One region of the Methylomonas sp. LWB genome, then DNA from elsewhere that is predicted to be linked to it. Evidence: predicted binding sites of a transcription regulator. Region 1 holds the regulator's gene; each other region holds the start of a gene.
The links. The regulator HrcA, encoded in region 1, represses chaperone genes, less so after heat shock. The targets are predictions, from matches to a motif close to TNTTAGCACTCNNNNNNNNNGAGTGCTAANA.
Positions count from the first base shown of each region.

Region 2: rpoH (RNA polymerase sigma factor RpoH) is a predicted target of HrcA. The motif match lies at 3,803-3,833, and genes of this name have one in related genera.
Region 3: groES (co-chaperone GroES) is a predicted target of HrcA. The motif match lies at 2,661-2,691, and genes of this name have one in related genera.

Region 1 is NZ_MKMC01000005.1:7,471-12,552, forward strand. It holds gene dnaK (molecular chaperone DnaK) at 1-1,740, opposite strand, end outside; gene grpE (nucleotide exchange factor GrpE) at 1,812-2,447, opposite strand; gene hrcA (heat-inducible transcriptional repressor HrcA) at 2,499-3,539, opposite strand; gene BJL95_RS02260 (NAD(+) kinase) at 3,897-4,784, shown strand; gene recN (DNA repair protein RecN) at 4,786-5,082, shown strand, end outside.
Region 2 is NZ_MKMC01000023.1:252,672-257,753, forward strand. It holds gene BJL95_RS11720 (fructosamine kinase family protein) at 1-705, opposite strand, end outside; gene BJL95_RS11725 (Uma2 family endonuclease) at 726-1,283, opposite strand; gene BJL95_RS11735 (glutamine--tRNA ligase/YqeY domain fusion protein) at 1,971-3,632, opposite strand; gene rpoH (RNA polymerase sigma factor RpoH) at 3,874-4,725, shown strand; tRNA gene BJL95_RS11745 (tRNA-Leu) at 4,861-4,945, shown strand.
Region 3 is NZ_MKMC01000003.1:83,633-88,714, forward strand. It holds gene BJL95_RS01120 (response regulator) at 1-479, opposite strand, end outside; gene groL (chaperonin GroEL) at 573-2,213, opposite strand; gene groES (co-chaperone GroES) at 2,270-2,557, opposite strand; gene BJL95_RS01135 (molybdopterin-synthase adenylyltransferase MoeB) at 2,760-3,515, shown strand; gene BJL95_RS01140 (hypothetical protein) at 3,562-3,765, opposite strand; gene BJL95_RS01145 (cation-transporting P-type ATPase) at 3,886-5,082, shown strand, end outside.

The DNA of each region.
Region 1 (5,082 bases):
GTCGTCGCCTTTCAACACGCCCTGCAAGTCGCTGATGGCCGCTTCGATCGCCGATTTTTCGTCGCCGGTAACTTGGTCGCCCAATTCCTTCAACGACTTTTCGGTCGCGTGGATCATGCCTTCCGCCGAGTTACGCGCCGAAACCAGTTCTTTCAGCTTGCGGTCTTCGTCGGCGTGCGCTTCGGCGTCCTTGATCATGCGCTCGACTTCGGCATCCGACAAGCCGCTGGACGCCTTGATCACAATGGATTGCTTCTTGCCAGTGGCTTTATCCTTGGCCGACACGTTCAGGATACCGTTGGCGTCGATGTCGAACGACACTTCGATTTGCGGAATACCGCGCGGCGCGGGCGGAATGTCCTGCAAATCGAAACGGCCCAGCGATTTGTTGCCTGACGCCATTTCCCGCTCGCCCTGCAACACATGCACGGTGACCGCGGTTTGACTGTCTTCGGCGGTCGAGAATACTTGCGAAGCATTGGTTGGGATCGTGGTGTTTTTCTCGATCAGTTTGGTCATCACCCCGCCCAGGGTTTCGATACCCAACGACAATGGCGTGACGTCCAGCAGCAACACGTCCTTGACGTCGCCGCCCAATACGCCGGCTTGAATCGCCGCACCCAGCGCTACCGCTTCGTCAGGGTTGACGTCTTTGCGCGGCTCTTTGCCGAACAATTCTTTAACGAAGGCCTGCACTTTCGGCATCCGAGTTTGACCACCCACCAAAATCACGTCGTTGATTTTCGAGGTCGAAATGCCGGCATCTTTAATCGCTTGCAAGCAAGGACCTTTGGTGCGCTCGATCAGTTCGTCAACCAGCGATTCCAGTTTGGCGCGGGTCAGTTTGACGTTCAAGTGCTTCGGACCGGACGCATCGGCCGTGATATACGGCAGGTTGATGTCGGTTTGCTCGGCGGAAGACAACTCGATTTTCGCTTTCTCCGCAGATTCTTTTAGACGTTGCAGCGCCAATGGATCGTTGTGCAAATCGATGCCGGTGTCTTTTTTAAATTCCCCGGCCAGGAAATCGATGATGCGCAAGTCGAAGTCTTCACCGCCCAGGAAGGTGTCGCCGTTGGTGGCCAATACTTCGAACTGGTGCTCACCTTCGATTTCGGCGATTTCGATGATGGAAATATCGAAGGTACCGCCACCCAAGTCGTAGACCGCGATGGTGGTATCGCCTTTGGGTTTGTCCATGCCGAACGCCAACGCCGCCGCAGTCGGCTCGTTGATGATGCGTTTCACGTCCAGACCGGCGATCCGGCCGGCGTCTTTAGTCGCTTGGCGTTGCGAATCGTTGAAGTAAGCCGGTACGGTAATCACGGCTTCGGTGACTTCTTCGCCCAGGAAGGCTTCGGCATCTTTTTTTAACTTCATCAACACGCGGGAAGACACTTCCGGCGGCGCCATTTTTTTACCGTGGCACTCGACCCAAGCGTCGCCATTGTTGGCTTCCATAATTTTGTAAGGCACCATCTTGATGTCTTTCTGTACCGCGTCTTCTTTGAAACGGCGGCCGATCAAACGCTTGATCGCAAACAAGGTGTTTTCAGGATTGGTCACCGCCTGACGTTTGGCGGACTGACCGACCAACACTTCGTTGTCGCCGGTGAAGGCGATGATGGACGGCGTGGTGCGGGCACCTTCGCTATTTTCGATAACCCGCGCGGTGCCGTTTTCCAGGACCGCGACGCAGGAGTTGGTGGTTCCTAGGTCGATTCCGATGATTTTAGCCATTGAGATTCTCCAGACTTGAATTAGGTATTAGTTAAAAAGTTATTTGCGATATGCGGTTGATCAATGAAATTTCAAGCCTGTTCGTCAACTTTCGCGCTGTCGGCGGGTTTGTCCTCGGCCTTGGCCACCACCACCATCGCGGGGCGCAGCAAACGGCCGTTTAAGATATAGCCTTTTTGAAACACGTTCAAAACCGTATTGGGTTCGGCGCTGGCGCTGGGCTGCATCGCCATGGCTTGATGCAATTCGGGATTGAACGCTTGCCCGGTCGGATCGAGGACTTCGATATTGAATTTGGCGAACACCGATTCGAATTGCTTAATGGTCAGCACGCTGCCTTCGCGCAATTTAGCCACTTCCGGACTATCGGCGGTCGCCGCCTGCACGCCAAGCTCGAGACTGTCCAACACGCTAAGCAATTCCTTGGCGAACTTGGCCAAGCCGTATTTACGCTCGTCGTCCAAATCCTTTTGTACGCGTTTTTTCAGATTTTCCATGTCGGCCTGCACGCGCAAAGCCTTGTCCAGATTCGCGGCGGCTTGTTGTTGGGCTTGCTCCAGTTGTTGCCGCAGGCTTTCGATGCTGACTTCGCCGGCCTCGGTTGCCTCGGCAACAACGTCTTCGCCGGCTTCTTTGGTCTGCTCCAGCACCTCGGCGATCAATTCGGCGTCGGATTGCTGTTCGTGACTCGATTGCTGATGGCTCATTTGGGACTCCGTGGTTCTTAAAATATTAGGTCGGCCTTACGATAAGGGCGATTATTTGGGATTCAAGGCCGCGCCCAATATTTTTGCCGTCACGTCGACGAACGGAATCACTTTTTCGTACGCCATCCGGGTTGGGCCGATCACTCCCAACACGCCAACCACCTCGTCGTTGACCGAATAAGGCGCCGTGACCAAGCTGCAATGGTCGAATGCACTGTAGCCGGACTCTTCGCCGATAAAAATCTGCACGCCGTCGGCCAACAGGCATTGATCCAGCAAATGGATCACGCCGCGCTTTTGGCTGAACGCCTCGAACAGCTGTTTTAGACGGTCCATGTCGGACAATTCGGAAAAGCCCATCAGATTGGTTTCGCCGCTCAACACGTAATCGTCGTTGGGTTGTTGGGCGAACGTCAGTTGCGCCATGCTGACCGCGTCTATCATGCCTTGATTGACGCGCTGCTGATCCTGCTCCATCTCCCGCAACACTTGCTCGCGGATCTTGGCCAGACTGAGGCCGGCGTAAACCGAATTCAAGTAATTGGCGGCCTGTTGCAGTTCGGCCGGGCTAAATTGACGCTGGGTATGGATGATTTTGTTATGAACTTCCTCGCCGTCGGTGACAAAAATCACCAGTACGCGCATGCTGGACATCGGCAGGAATTCGATATGTCGCAACGTGACCATCTCACGGCGCGGCAGGGTGACGACACCAGCCATATGGGTCATATCCGACAGCAGCCTGGAGGCCTTACTCAGCACGTCGCCGGTTTTGTCCGCATCGGCCAGCAAGCCGCTTTGCAATTGATCCAGGTCGCTGGACGCCAGCGGCTTGACCGTCAACAGACTATCGACAAACAAACGGTATCCGGCCACGGTCGGTACCCGGCCCGCCGAGGTGTGCGGCGAATGGATCAAGCCCATTTCCTCGAGATCGGCCATGACGTTGCGAATGCTGGCCGGACTGAGCTTAAGCAGCGGATCCTTGGACAATACCCGCGAGCCGACCGGCTGACCGTCTTGTATATAACGCTCAACCAAGGCCTTCAGCAAATACGCCGATCTTTCGTTTAAATCCGGTCCGCTAGCCACATTGACACCCTAGAAAATTCGTTAGCACTCCAACGTAACGAGTGCCAGAGGGGAAAGCTAACAGGTGCCCGGAGCCTTGTCAATCCGCCTAAAATCCGTGCGAACCCAAGCCTGTCGGGGATCTCGAGCATTCGCAATGCCGATGGATAGCGTCCGATTTCAGACATTGGCCAGACGCCCGGTCGCGGCACGGCCCATTACCTGGCAACAAATTCAGGGTGTTAACGACACCGAACCGCACGGAATTTGGCCGACGCCGATATTCCGGCCGCGCCCGCGACGCCGAGCGCGAAGCTTCGCTAGTGCCTGCTCGAATTGTTTGTATAATCCCAAGCATTTTTGAATCCCGGCTCAGACATGCCTTCACCCTTTCAACGCATCGGCATCATCGGTAAATTCGGCGATCCGGGTATCGCCGCCACGCTCAGCGAGCTCTACCGCTTTTTGCTGCAGCGCGGTCACTCGGTGACCACCGATAGCCGAAGCGCCGAGCTAATCGAAGCCGAAGGCGTCGTCGGCATGCACATCAACCGGCTGCCGGAATGCTGCGATCTGCTGATCGCGGTCGGCGGCGACGGCACGTTCCTGACCGCCGCCCGCGCCGCCGCCGATTTCGACACTCCGCTGCTCGGCGTCAACCTCGGCCGACTGGGATTTCTGGTGGACATTTCTCCGGACCAGTTGCTGAGCCGCCTGGCGCAAATCCTCGACGGCCGCTACCAGACCGAACAGCGTCATTTGTTACAGGCCGCCATCATCCGCGACGGCGAACTCATCCATCGCCAGACCGCGGTCAACGAGGTCGTCGTGCATCGTTGGGTCACGCCGAGCATGATCGAAATCGTCACCAGCATCGACGGCGTGTTCCTGAACACCCAGCGTTCCGACGGCCTGATCGTCGCGACACCGACCGGTTCGACCGCCTATGCGCTGTCGGCCGGCGGACCGATTCTGCATCCAACCCTAAATGCACTGGTACTGGTCCCGCTGAATCCGCACATGCTGTCCAATCGCTCCATCGTCATCGACGACAAGGCCACGATCGAGATCCGTTTCAGCCAGACCAAGCAAATCAACGCGCTGGTCACCTGCGATCATTTAGAAATCCCGGACGTGCGCATTAACGACACGATCGTCATTCGAAAAGCCGACAAACCGATTAACATTCTGCACCCGGAAGACCACGATTTCTTCCACATTCTGCGAAGCAAACTGAACTGGAGCGGCGGTTATTCCGCCAAATGACATGCTGTTGAACCTGAACATTCTCGATCTGGCCGTGGTCGACAAACTGGACCTGGACCTGGAACCCGGTATGTCGGTGCTGACCGGCGAAACCGGGGCCGGCAAATCGATATTGCTGACCGCGCTGGGCTTGGCGTTGGGCGATCGCGCCGATTCCGGCTACGTGCGCCCCGGCAGCAAGCGCGCCGAAATCAACATCGAATTCGATCTATCCAAGGCGCCGCTGGTTAGCCAATGGCTGATCGACCACGAATTGGACGACGACGGCCAATGCCTGGTCCGTCGCACCGTTAGCGAA
Region 2 (5,082 bases), on a different contig from region 1:
GCCGAACAATTCGGTCATCGCGATGTCCGCTTCGCGGTCGCCGTAATAACACGCCGGATCGTACATCAGCGGTTGGCCTTGCGCGTCGCAGCCGGCGTTGCCGCCCCATAAATCGCCGTGCAACAGCGAAGGGTGGGGGCGGTAATCGCTGAAAAATTCGCCGACGCGTTCCCGCAAGCGTTCGCCCAGGCTTTGCAACGGGCCGCCATGGCCGTTTTCGGCGGCGATGCGCAATTGTTCGCCCAAGCGGCGGTCGCGCCAAAATTCGACCCAGTCGTCGGCGCGCCGGTTGAATTGCGGCGTCGAACCTATCGTATTGTCGCGATGCCAGCCGAACCAGGGCTGGCGTATCCGGTGCAAAGCGGCCAGCGCTTCGCCGAAGCGGCCGGCGGCGGTCGAATGCAGCGGGCCAAGCTCGACAAAGTGCAACACCAGATAGGATTGGTCGGCGAAACGGCCGTGGCAAATCGGCTCCGGTACCTCGACCGTGCCGGATTCGCGCAGTTCGCGCAATCCGGCGGCCTCGGCGGCGAACATGTCCGCCAGCGACGCCCGGTTCAGCTTGACGAACCAATCCACCCCGTCGGCTCGCAAGCGGTAAGCGGCATTGATGTCGCCGCCGCCGACGCTGGCGATGCGCGGATTTTGCAGCGTGCGGCCGGTGGTTTGTTGCAAATGTTGTAATAGTTCAGCGTTCAAGGTCATTTCGTTTCCAGTGCGGCGGATCAATCCCAAGCCGCTTCGTAAATGCTTTCGATGGGGATATTCAGTTCAACCGATGCTAGCGGGATCGTGGCGCCGTCGGTGTATATATTCATGTCCCAACCGTCGTCGGTACGCCGGTAAACGCGCACGTCCATGCAGCTTTGCGCGACCAGTACATATTCTTGCAGGCTGTCCAGTGACTGGTATAGCTGGCGCTTGTCCTCGCGGTCGAATTTGGCGGTGGAATCCGATAGGACTTCGACGACCAGTTTCGGCTGTTCGCGGAAATGGCTATCCGGCGCGGTCTCGCAAGTGACCATCAGATCGGGGTAAAAATACGCGTCCGCCGCGGCGACCTTCAATTTGACGTCGGACATGAACACTCGGCACGGCGTGCCGCGCAAGTGCTCCCGAAACAGCATGTAGAGGTTGCCGGCGATGAGGTTATGGCTGTCGCTGGTGCCGGTTATCGCGAACACCTCGCCGGCTAGATATTCGTGTTTGACAGGGCTGGACAATTCCATTTGCAGATAATCTTCCGGCGTCAAGTGGTTCGATTTGGGCATCGGTACGGACATGGGACGCTCCTGATCCTTAGGCTAGAAATATTTCTTATTGTTGATGGGATTGCCGGGTTTTGCAATCGGCGAATCGGCATTGCGGTTTATACGCGGATGTGCCGGACGCCAGTGGCGGGCTAATCGCTCTTCGCGATTGTCGAATCCCAGTCGATGCGGCATTTTTCGCAGGTGAAGTGAATGGTCTCAGGCGCGCTAAGCCGTTTAGTACGCCGGTGCATCCATCGGTTGCAAGTCGGGCACTTGGCGACGTACATACGTAGCGCTCCGATCAGCATCACAAAAATCCACATCATCATTAGCACGGCAATGCTTATTGTCTCCAGCGATTCGTCGTTCGGCTGATATGCGGCATAAAATGAGTATGCAAAGGGCACTACCGAAACCGCAAGAATCGACAGCATAACCTTCAGTGAGGTTTTAGCGTGGGTAGGATGAATTCGAGGAGTCATGTGGCGGCCAGACGCTGAAAGTTATTGGTACCGGAGCGCAACGTAGTGGAAACCGACGCTGCGCGGCTTTATCGCGGAGCGTCATGTTGACCGTTATGTTAGGGTGGCATTACGCACCACTTCGGCTAGGACCGTAGGGTGCATAAGCGATAGCGTCATGCACCACAGATCGAAAAGTCAAATGGCGGAAGGCGTTGCGCTTTTCCACCCTACCTACTCATAGGCCAAATTCAAATCACTTCCCCCAACTATCCCTCAACGTTACCGTCCGGTTAAAAACCAATTTCCCCGGCTTACTATCGACGCTGTCGGCGCAGAAATAGCCGGTGCGTTCGAATTGGTAACGGGTATCGGGCGTGGCGTTGGCTAGGCTGGCTTCGACGCAGGCGTCTGTCAAGACTTCCAGCGAGTCGGGGTTGATGCCGTCCAGGAAGTTGTCCAGGGTGTCCGGGTTAGGGTGGCTGAACAGGCGGTCGTAGAGGCGGATTTCCGCCGACAGTGCGTGTTGCTCGGAGACCCAGTGAATCACGCCCTTGACCTTGCGGCCTTCCGGGTTCTTGCCCAGCGTGGCCGGGTCGTAGCTGCAACGCAGTTCGACGACATTGCCGGCGGCGTCTTTAATGACTTCCTCGCATTTGATCACGTAAGAACCGCGCAAGCGCACTTCGCCGCCGGGCACCAGACGTTTGAAGTCTTTCGGCGGGTTTTCCATGAAGTCGTCTTGTTCGATCAATATCACTTTGCCGAACGCCACTTCGCGGCTGCCCATTTCCGGTTTTTGCGGGTGGTTGGCGATTTGGTAAGTCTCGCTCTTGCCGTCTTCCCAGTTAGTGATGACGACGGGCAACGGCCGCAAGACCGCCATCGCCCGTAACGCGTTGTCGTTGAGGTTGTCGCGGATGCAGGTCTCCAGAAAGCTCATTTCTATCCAGGAGTTTTTCTTGGTCACGCCGATGCGCTCGCAGAAATCGCGGATCGCTTCCGGCGGTACGCCGGCGCGGCGCAGGCCGGAGATGGTCGGCATGCGCGGGTCGTCCCAGCCGGTGACGTGTTTTTCGGTGACCAGTTGCAGTAGTTTGCGCTTGCTGACGATGGTGTATTCCAGTTGCAGGCGGGCGAACTCGATTTGCTGCGGGTGGCACGGCGTTTTTAGTTCGTCCAAGACCCAGTCGTAGAGCGGGCGGTGGTCTTCGAACTCCAGCGTGCAGATCGAGTGGGTGATGCCCTCCAGCATATCCGACAAACAGTGGGTGTAGTCGTACATCGGATAGATGCACCAGGCGTCGCCGGTGCGGTGGTGATGAGCACGGCGGATGCGGTAAATCGCCGGGTCGCGCATATTAATGTTGGGCGAAGCCATGTCGATTTTGGCACGCAGCACGTATTGGCCGTCGGCGAACTCGCCGGCGCGCATGCGTTGGAACAGGTCCAGGTTTTCTTCGATAGGGCGGTCGCGGTCCGGGCTAGGCTTACCGGGTTCGGTCAGCGTGCCGCGATCCAAACGCATTTGTTCCGGCGTGGAACTGTCCACGTAAGCCTGACCTTGCATAATCAATTGCACCGCATAGTCGTACAAGGTCTCGAAATAATCGGAAGCGTGGTATTTGCCGGCCCATTGGAAGCCCAGCCAAGCCACGTCGCGCTCGATCGATTCCATATATTCGACGCTTTCCTTTTCCGGATTGGTATCGTCGAAACGCAGATTGCAGGTGCCGTTGTTTTCGGCGGCTAGCGTAAAGTTCAAGCAGATCGATTTGGCGTGGCCGATATGCAGATAGCCATTGGGCTCGGGCGGGAAGCGGGTGGCGACCCTGCCGTTGTTTTTAGCGGCGGCCAAATCCTCGGCGATGATGTGGCGGATGAAATTCGAAGAAACGGGGCTATCGGTCGCTGACATGGAGTAGGAAACGGGAAATTGGATAAAGCCGCAAATTTCGCGGGGTTGAACACTGTCGGCCATTTTAACGAGTTTAAACGGTACTCGCAAAGTGGCCGAACCGGTCCGGACGCGGCGAATATTCGCCGAAAATGCCGCTAACTTTTTGACTGAGAAGATTTTTATCAAATTATTAGCACTCTCTGTATTCGAGTGCTAGAATTCTGTCAACACATAAACCATCAACGGAGTCTAGGCTGTTATGAATAACTCTTTGGCTTTGCCGATCAACTTGTCGGTCGGGACATTCGATAATTATTTAAGCGTGATTGCCCGGATGCCCAAATTGAGCGCCGAGCACGAATATGCGTTGGCGGTCCGTTATCGCGACCTCGGCGATCTGGAAGCCGCCAAGGAACTGGTTATGTCCAATTTACGTTTTGTCGCCCACGTTGCGCGCGGTTATGCCGGTTACGGCTTGCCGATGGCGGACATCGTTCAGGAAGGCAATATCGGTTTGATGAAAGCGGTCAAACGTTTCGATCCGGATTTGGGCGTGCGGCTGGTGTCGTTCGCGGTGCATTGGATCAAAGCGGAAATCCACGAATACGTGATCAAAAACTGGCGTATCGTTAAGGTGGCTACCACCAAGGCGCAACGTAAATTGTTCTTCAATTTGCGGAAGCTGAAGAAAGACCTGAGCTACCTGAGCCGCGACGATGCCGAGGCGATTGCCGAAAATCTGGATGTCGACGTCAAAACCGTTTACGAGATGGAACGCCGTCTGGACGGGAGAGACGTGGGATTGGAGCCCAGCGACGACGATAGCGACAACTCGCCGGCGCCGATTGCCTATCTGGAGCAGCAGGGCGCCGATCCGGCCTTACTGTTGGAGACTAGCGATTGGGAACACCGTAAGGAAGAGCTATTGCTGGACGCAATGGCGGGACTGGACGAGCGCAGCCGCGATATTCTCGCCAGCCGCTGGCTGGTGGAACAAAAAGCCACCTTGCATGAGCTGGCCGAGCGCTATCAGGTCTCCGCCGAGCGGATACGTCAGCTCGAACAAAACGCGATGAAAAAACTTAAAGCGGCGGTGATGTTGGAAGCTTAAGGACACGCTAGGGTTTTCAATGCGACAAGGACGCGCCGCGCTCTAAGTAGGGCGAGGCGAAAATGAAAACTCTAAACCTCGCAATTAAAAAGAGGTTGCGCGGTAATAAAATTGCAGTATAATGGTTGCTTCTGTGCCGGGGTGGTGAAACTGGTAGACGCGCCGGATTCAAAATCCGGTTCCTTCGGGAGTGTCGGTTCGATTCCGACCCTCGGTACCACAGATTTATGCACGCAAGTGCAACGAAGTCCAAAAACCCGCAAGCTGTCTGGCTTAGCGGGTTTTTTATTGTGCAAAGAAGTGCAACGAAATGCAGGGGCATGCGAGCAAAAGTGTGTCCTTACCTATAATGGCGCT
Region 3 (5,082 bases), on a different contig from region 1:
AATTCCGCGAAAAACTGTTCCAACAAATTAAACGTTAGGCGGCGGTTGTCGCCGGTTTTACGCAACAGACAAGCACCGTATTCACCGGGCCTCTCGGGCTCCAACCATCGGTCCAGGACTTGCCGCAAGTGCTCCAGCCGGATAGGTTTTACCAAATAATCGTCAAATCCGGCCGCCATCGCGGCCTGACGTTGGTCCTCGCCGGCATGAGCGGTCACCGCTACGGCCGGAACACCGCTCCAGCTCACTTCGCTAGTACGCAATTTGTCGATCAACGCCAGACCGTCGAGTCCCGGCATATTCACATCCAGGAATACGATGCGGAATTCGGTCTGTCGCAACGTGTGCCAAGCTTGCAAACCGTCGCTGGCTTCGTGGATATTGCCCGTCCAATTTTCCAGTTGTTCGCGCAACAACCAGCGATTGAGGTCGTTGTCGTCGGCAATCAACACCGAGAAGTTTTGCACCACCACTGCCACCTTTTTTCTTCGCGCCGATCTTTCCGCCGGCAATAAAAAACCCCGGCTTCCTGCGAAGACCGGGGTTGATTTAGCGTGAGCTAAACGGCACGATTACATCATGCCGCCCATGCCGCCCATGCCGCCCATGTCAGGCATTGCCGGAGCTTTGTTGTCGGCCGGCGCGTCGGCGATCATTACTTCGGTGGTAATCATCAGACCAGCCACGGATGCGGCGTTTTGCAACGCGGAGCGGGTGACTTTCGCGGGGTCCAAAATACCCATCGCGATCATGTCGCCGTATTCGCCGGTTGCCGCGTTGTAACCGAAGTTACCGCTGCCTTTTTTGACTTCGTTCAGTACCACGGACGCTTCATCGCCGGCGTTGGTGACGATTTGGCGCAAAGGTTCTTCCATCGCGCGGCGCAGGATGCTAATACCTACGTCTTGATCGTGGTTGATACCTTTCAGGCCGTCCAACGCGGACAAGGCGCGGATCAACGCGGTACCGCCACCGGCCACGACGCCCTCTTCAACCGCGGCGCGGGTTGAATGCAACGCATCCTCCACGCGGGCTTTCTTCTCTTTCATTTCCACTTCGGTCGCGGCGCCGACTTTAATGACCGCTACGCCGCCAGCCAGTTTGGCCAGACGTTCTTGCAGTTTTTCACGATCGTAATCGGAAGTCGCTTCGTCGGCTTGCGCGCGAATTTGCGCGACGCGGCCTTTGATTTGGCTTTCGTCACCGGCACCGTCGATGATAGTGGTGTTTTCTTTATTGATTTGGACGCGTTTCGCGGTACCCAATTGGCTGATGTCGGCTTTTTCCAGAGACAAACCGACTTCTTCCGAAATCACGACGCCACCGGTCAGAACCGCGATGTCTTCCAGCATGGCTTTACGACGGTCGCCAAAGCCAGGGGCTTTCACTGCCGCGACTTTCACGATACCGCGCATGTTGTTGACCACCAACGTCGCCAAGGCTTCGCCTTCGACGTCTTCGGCGATGATCAGCAAGGAACGGCCTGATTTGGCCACGCCTTCCAGAATCGGCAACATTTCGCGGATGTTGGAGATTTTTTTGTCGTACAACAACACGAAAGGATCGTCCAGCTCGACACTCATGCTTTCTTGCTTGTTGATGAAGTACGGTGACAAATAACCGCGATCGAATTGCATACCTTCGACGACGTCCAGTTCGTTGTTCAAACCGGTGCCTTCCTCGACGGTGATAACGCCTTCCTTACCGACTTTTTCCATCGCTTCGGCGATGATCGCGCCGACGGACTCGTCGGAGTTGGCCGAGATGGTGCCGACTTGTGCAATCGCTTTGCTATCGCTGCAAGGGATGGCCGCTTTCTCGATTGAAGCAACGGCGGCGGTTACCGCACTGTCGATACCGCGTTTCAGATCCATCGGATTCATGCCGGCGGCAACCGATTTCAGGCCTTCGTTCACGATGGCTTGCGCCAGTACGGTGGCGGTGGTAGTACCGTCGCCGGCGACGTCGGAGGTTTTGGACGCCACTTCTTTGACCATTTGCGCGCCCATGTTTTCGAATTTGTCTTTCAATTCGATTTCTTTCGCGACTGATACGCCGTCCTTGGTGATGGTCGGGGCACCGAAGCTTTTGTCAAGAACCGCGTTACGGCCTTTAGGGCCCAGGGTGACTTTTACCGCGTTGGCCAAAATATTAACGCCCGCGACCATCAATGCACGGGCATCGCCACCAAATTTTACGTCTTTTGCTGCCATTTCTTAATTCCTAAAAATGAGTTTGAAATCAATGTGGTGTGTTAGGCAATCCGGGATTAACCCAGGATACCCATGATGTCTTCTTCGCGCATGACGATGTATTGCTCGCCGTCGACTTTCACTTCGGTACCGGAATATTTACCGAACAGCACCTTATCGCCAACTTTAACCGCCATTGGGCGCACTTGACCGTTATCGAGCGGTTTGCCGGCACCTACCGCCAACACCTCACCCTCGCTCGGTTTTTCGGCCGCGGAACCGGGCAACACGATGCCGCCGGCGGTTTTGGTTTCTTCTTCCACGCGTTTAACGACTACACGGTCATGTAACGGACGAATGTTCATCAAGGTCTCCTCAATATGGATAAAGTTAAAGTTACAAGTTAAGAAACGTTTTAAAACTCAGCCCCAGCGATCCGAAGGACCGGCTTTTAAACCGCATCCGAGTTATTAGCACTCTCTATCGACGAGTGCTAATAATATCCCGCTTTTGCACTCTGTCAAGCTCTTTGGCATCATCTGGTCCTTGCAGACAGCCTTACAAGATATGAACGACGAACAATTACTCCGCTACAGCCGTCAGATCATGCTGCCGCAGGTCGACATCGCCGGCCAACAAAAACTACTGTCCGCCTCGGTGCTGATCGTCGGTGCGGGCGGGCTTGGCTCGCCGGCCGCGATGTATCTGGCCGCCGCCGGCGTCGGCAAACTGGTGGTTTACGACGACGACCAAGTGGACTTGAGCAATTTACAGCGCCAGATCGCTCACGACACCGCCGATATAGGGTTGGATAAAGTGATTTCAACCCGAGCGACCTTGAAAAAGATCAATCCGGGGGTCTCGGTAGAGGCCCACAAGGCAAAACTGGCAGGAGACACTCTGACGCGCGAAGTTGCCGAAGCCGACTTGGTACTGGATTGCAGCGATAACTTTCCGACCCGTTTCGCGATCAACCGCGCCTGCGTAACGGCCGGCAAACCGCTGGTGTCGGGCGCGGCCATCCGTTTCGAAGGTCAAATCAGCGTATTTACACCGGGCCGGGACGACAGTCCGTGTTATAACTGTTTGTACCAAAACGACGGCGAGGAATTGCAAAACTGCGCCAGAAACGGCGTGATAGCGCCAATCACCGGCATCGTCGGCAGCATGCAGGCGCTGGAAGCGATAAAGCTGCTAGTCGGTTGCGGCAAGCCGTTGACGGGCCGATTACTACTATTGGACGGTTTAACGATGGAATGGCATGGCATGCGCCTAAAACGCAACCCGGCTTGCCCAACCTGCGGCGGCGTTTCACACCGATAGTCGCAAAAAAGCCGGGTTGCCCCGGCTTTTTCGATGCGCCTAACACTTATTTGCCGATTTTATGCCTGACCATTTCAATGATTCTGGCAACGTTGTTCAACAACGCCGACTCGCTATCGCCATGCGGCTCGATGTCGCCGAAAGGCTCGCCGTTTTTCATCGTATACATGTAAATAAAGTACCCTAGCGGCGCGAATGCGAACACGGCAATGATCAACATCAGCACCATCAGCTCGATGACTCCACCCATAACTACCTCCGATTGTTTTGTTTTTATTTTTCTAAAATAAGGCCTTAGGCCTCGATTCGGACTATAACCCTATAATTACCGGGGAACAAGCGCAAATTTTCGCCAGCCTCAAGGAAGCCGATGCCCATTAGAAAACGACCCGCCAAAGCCGGTTCACCCTCCGCCGAAAAAACCGTTTGGCACGCCGTCGCCGAAGATCGACTGCTCCGCGAATTGCGCGTCAACATCGGCCAGGGCCTGGCGACCGAAGAAGTCGAAAAACGCCTAGCCGATTACGGGGCTAACCGATTAACGCCGCGTCGCGGCAAGGGACCGGTCCGGCTATTTTTGTCGCAATTTCACCAACCGTTAGTCTACATCCTATTGCTGTCCGGAGCGGTTACCGCATTCCTGGAAGAATGGGTGGACAGCAGCGTCATCTTCGGTGTGGTAGTGGTCAACGCACTGATCGGCTTTGTTCAGGAATACAACGCGATCCGAGCCATCGACGCCCTGGCGCGCGCGTTAAGCGTTGGCGCCACGGTGTTGCGCGACGGCCAGCGCCGCGCCGTCGCCGCGCCGGAATTAGTACCCGGCGACATCGTCGTGTTGCAGTCCGGCGACAAGGTGCCGGCCGACCTGCGCCTACTACGCATCCGCGATCTGCAAATCGACGAATCGGCCCTGACCGGCGAATCGGTGCCGATCGAAAAACGCCAGATGACGCTGGCCGACGAAACCGCGCTAGCCGACCGCGCTAACATGGGGTATTCGTCAACGCTGGTCACGTTCGGCAGCGGCGTCGGCGTCGTCGTCGAAACCGGCGACCGTACCGAAATCGGCCGAATCAACCGGATGATCGCCAGCGCCACCGAGCTGGATACGCCGCTGACCCAAAAAATGAGTGAATTCAGCCAATGGCTGTTGTGGGTCATCGTCGGCTGTGCGGTGCTGACCTTTGCGGTCGGCGTCTGGCGCGGCGAATCGATGCTGCAGATGTTCATGGCCTCGGTCGCGCTGGCGGTCGGCGCGATACCTGAAGGCTTGCCGGCCGCGATTACGATCACGTTGGCGATCGGCGTATCGCGAATGGCCAAGCGCAACGCCATCGTCCGCAAATTGCCGGCTGTCGAAACCTTGGGCAGCACCACCGTCATCTGTTCCGACAAAACCGGCACGCTGACCCAAAACCAGATGACGGTACAAGCAATATACGCCGGCGGCGACTATTTCCAGGTCGGCGGTTCCGGCTACACGCCGGACGGCGAGTTTCGCCACAACGGCCAAGCGATAGACTACCTAAGCTATCCAACACTAATGGAATGCCTGAAGGCTGGC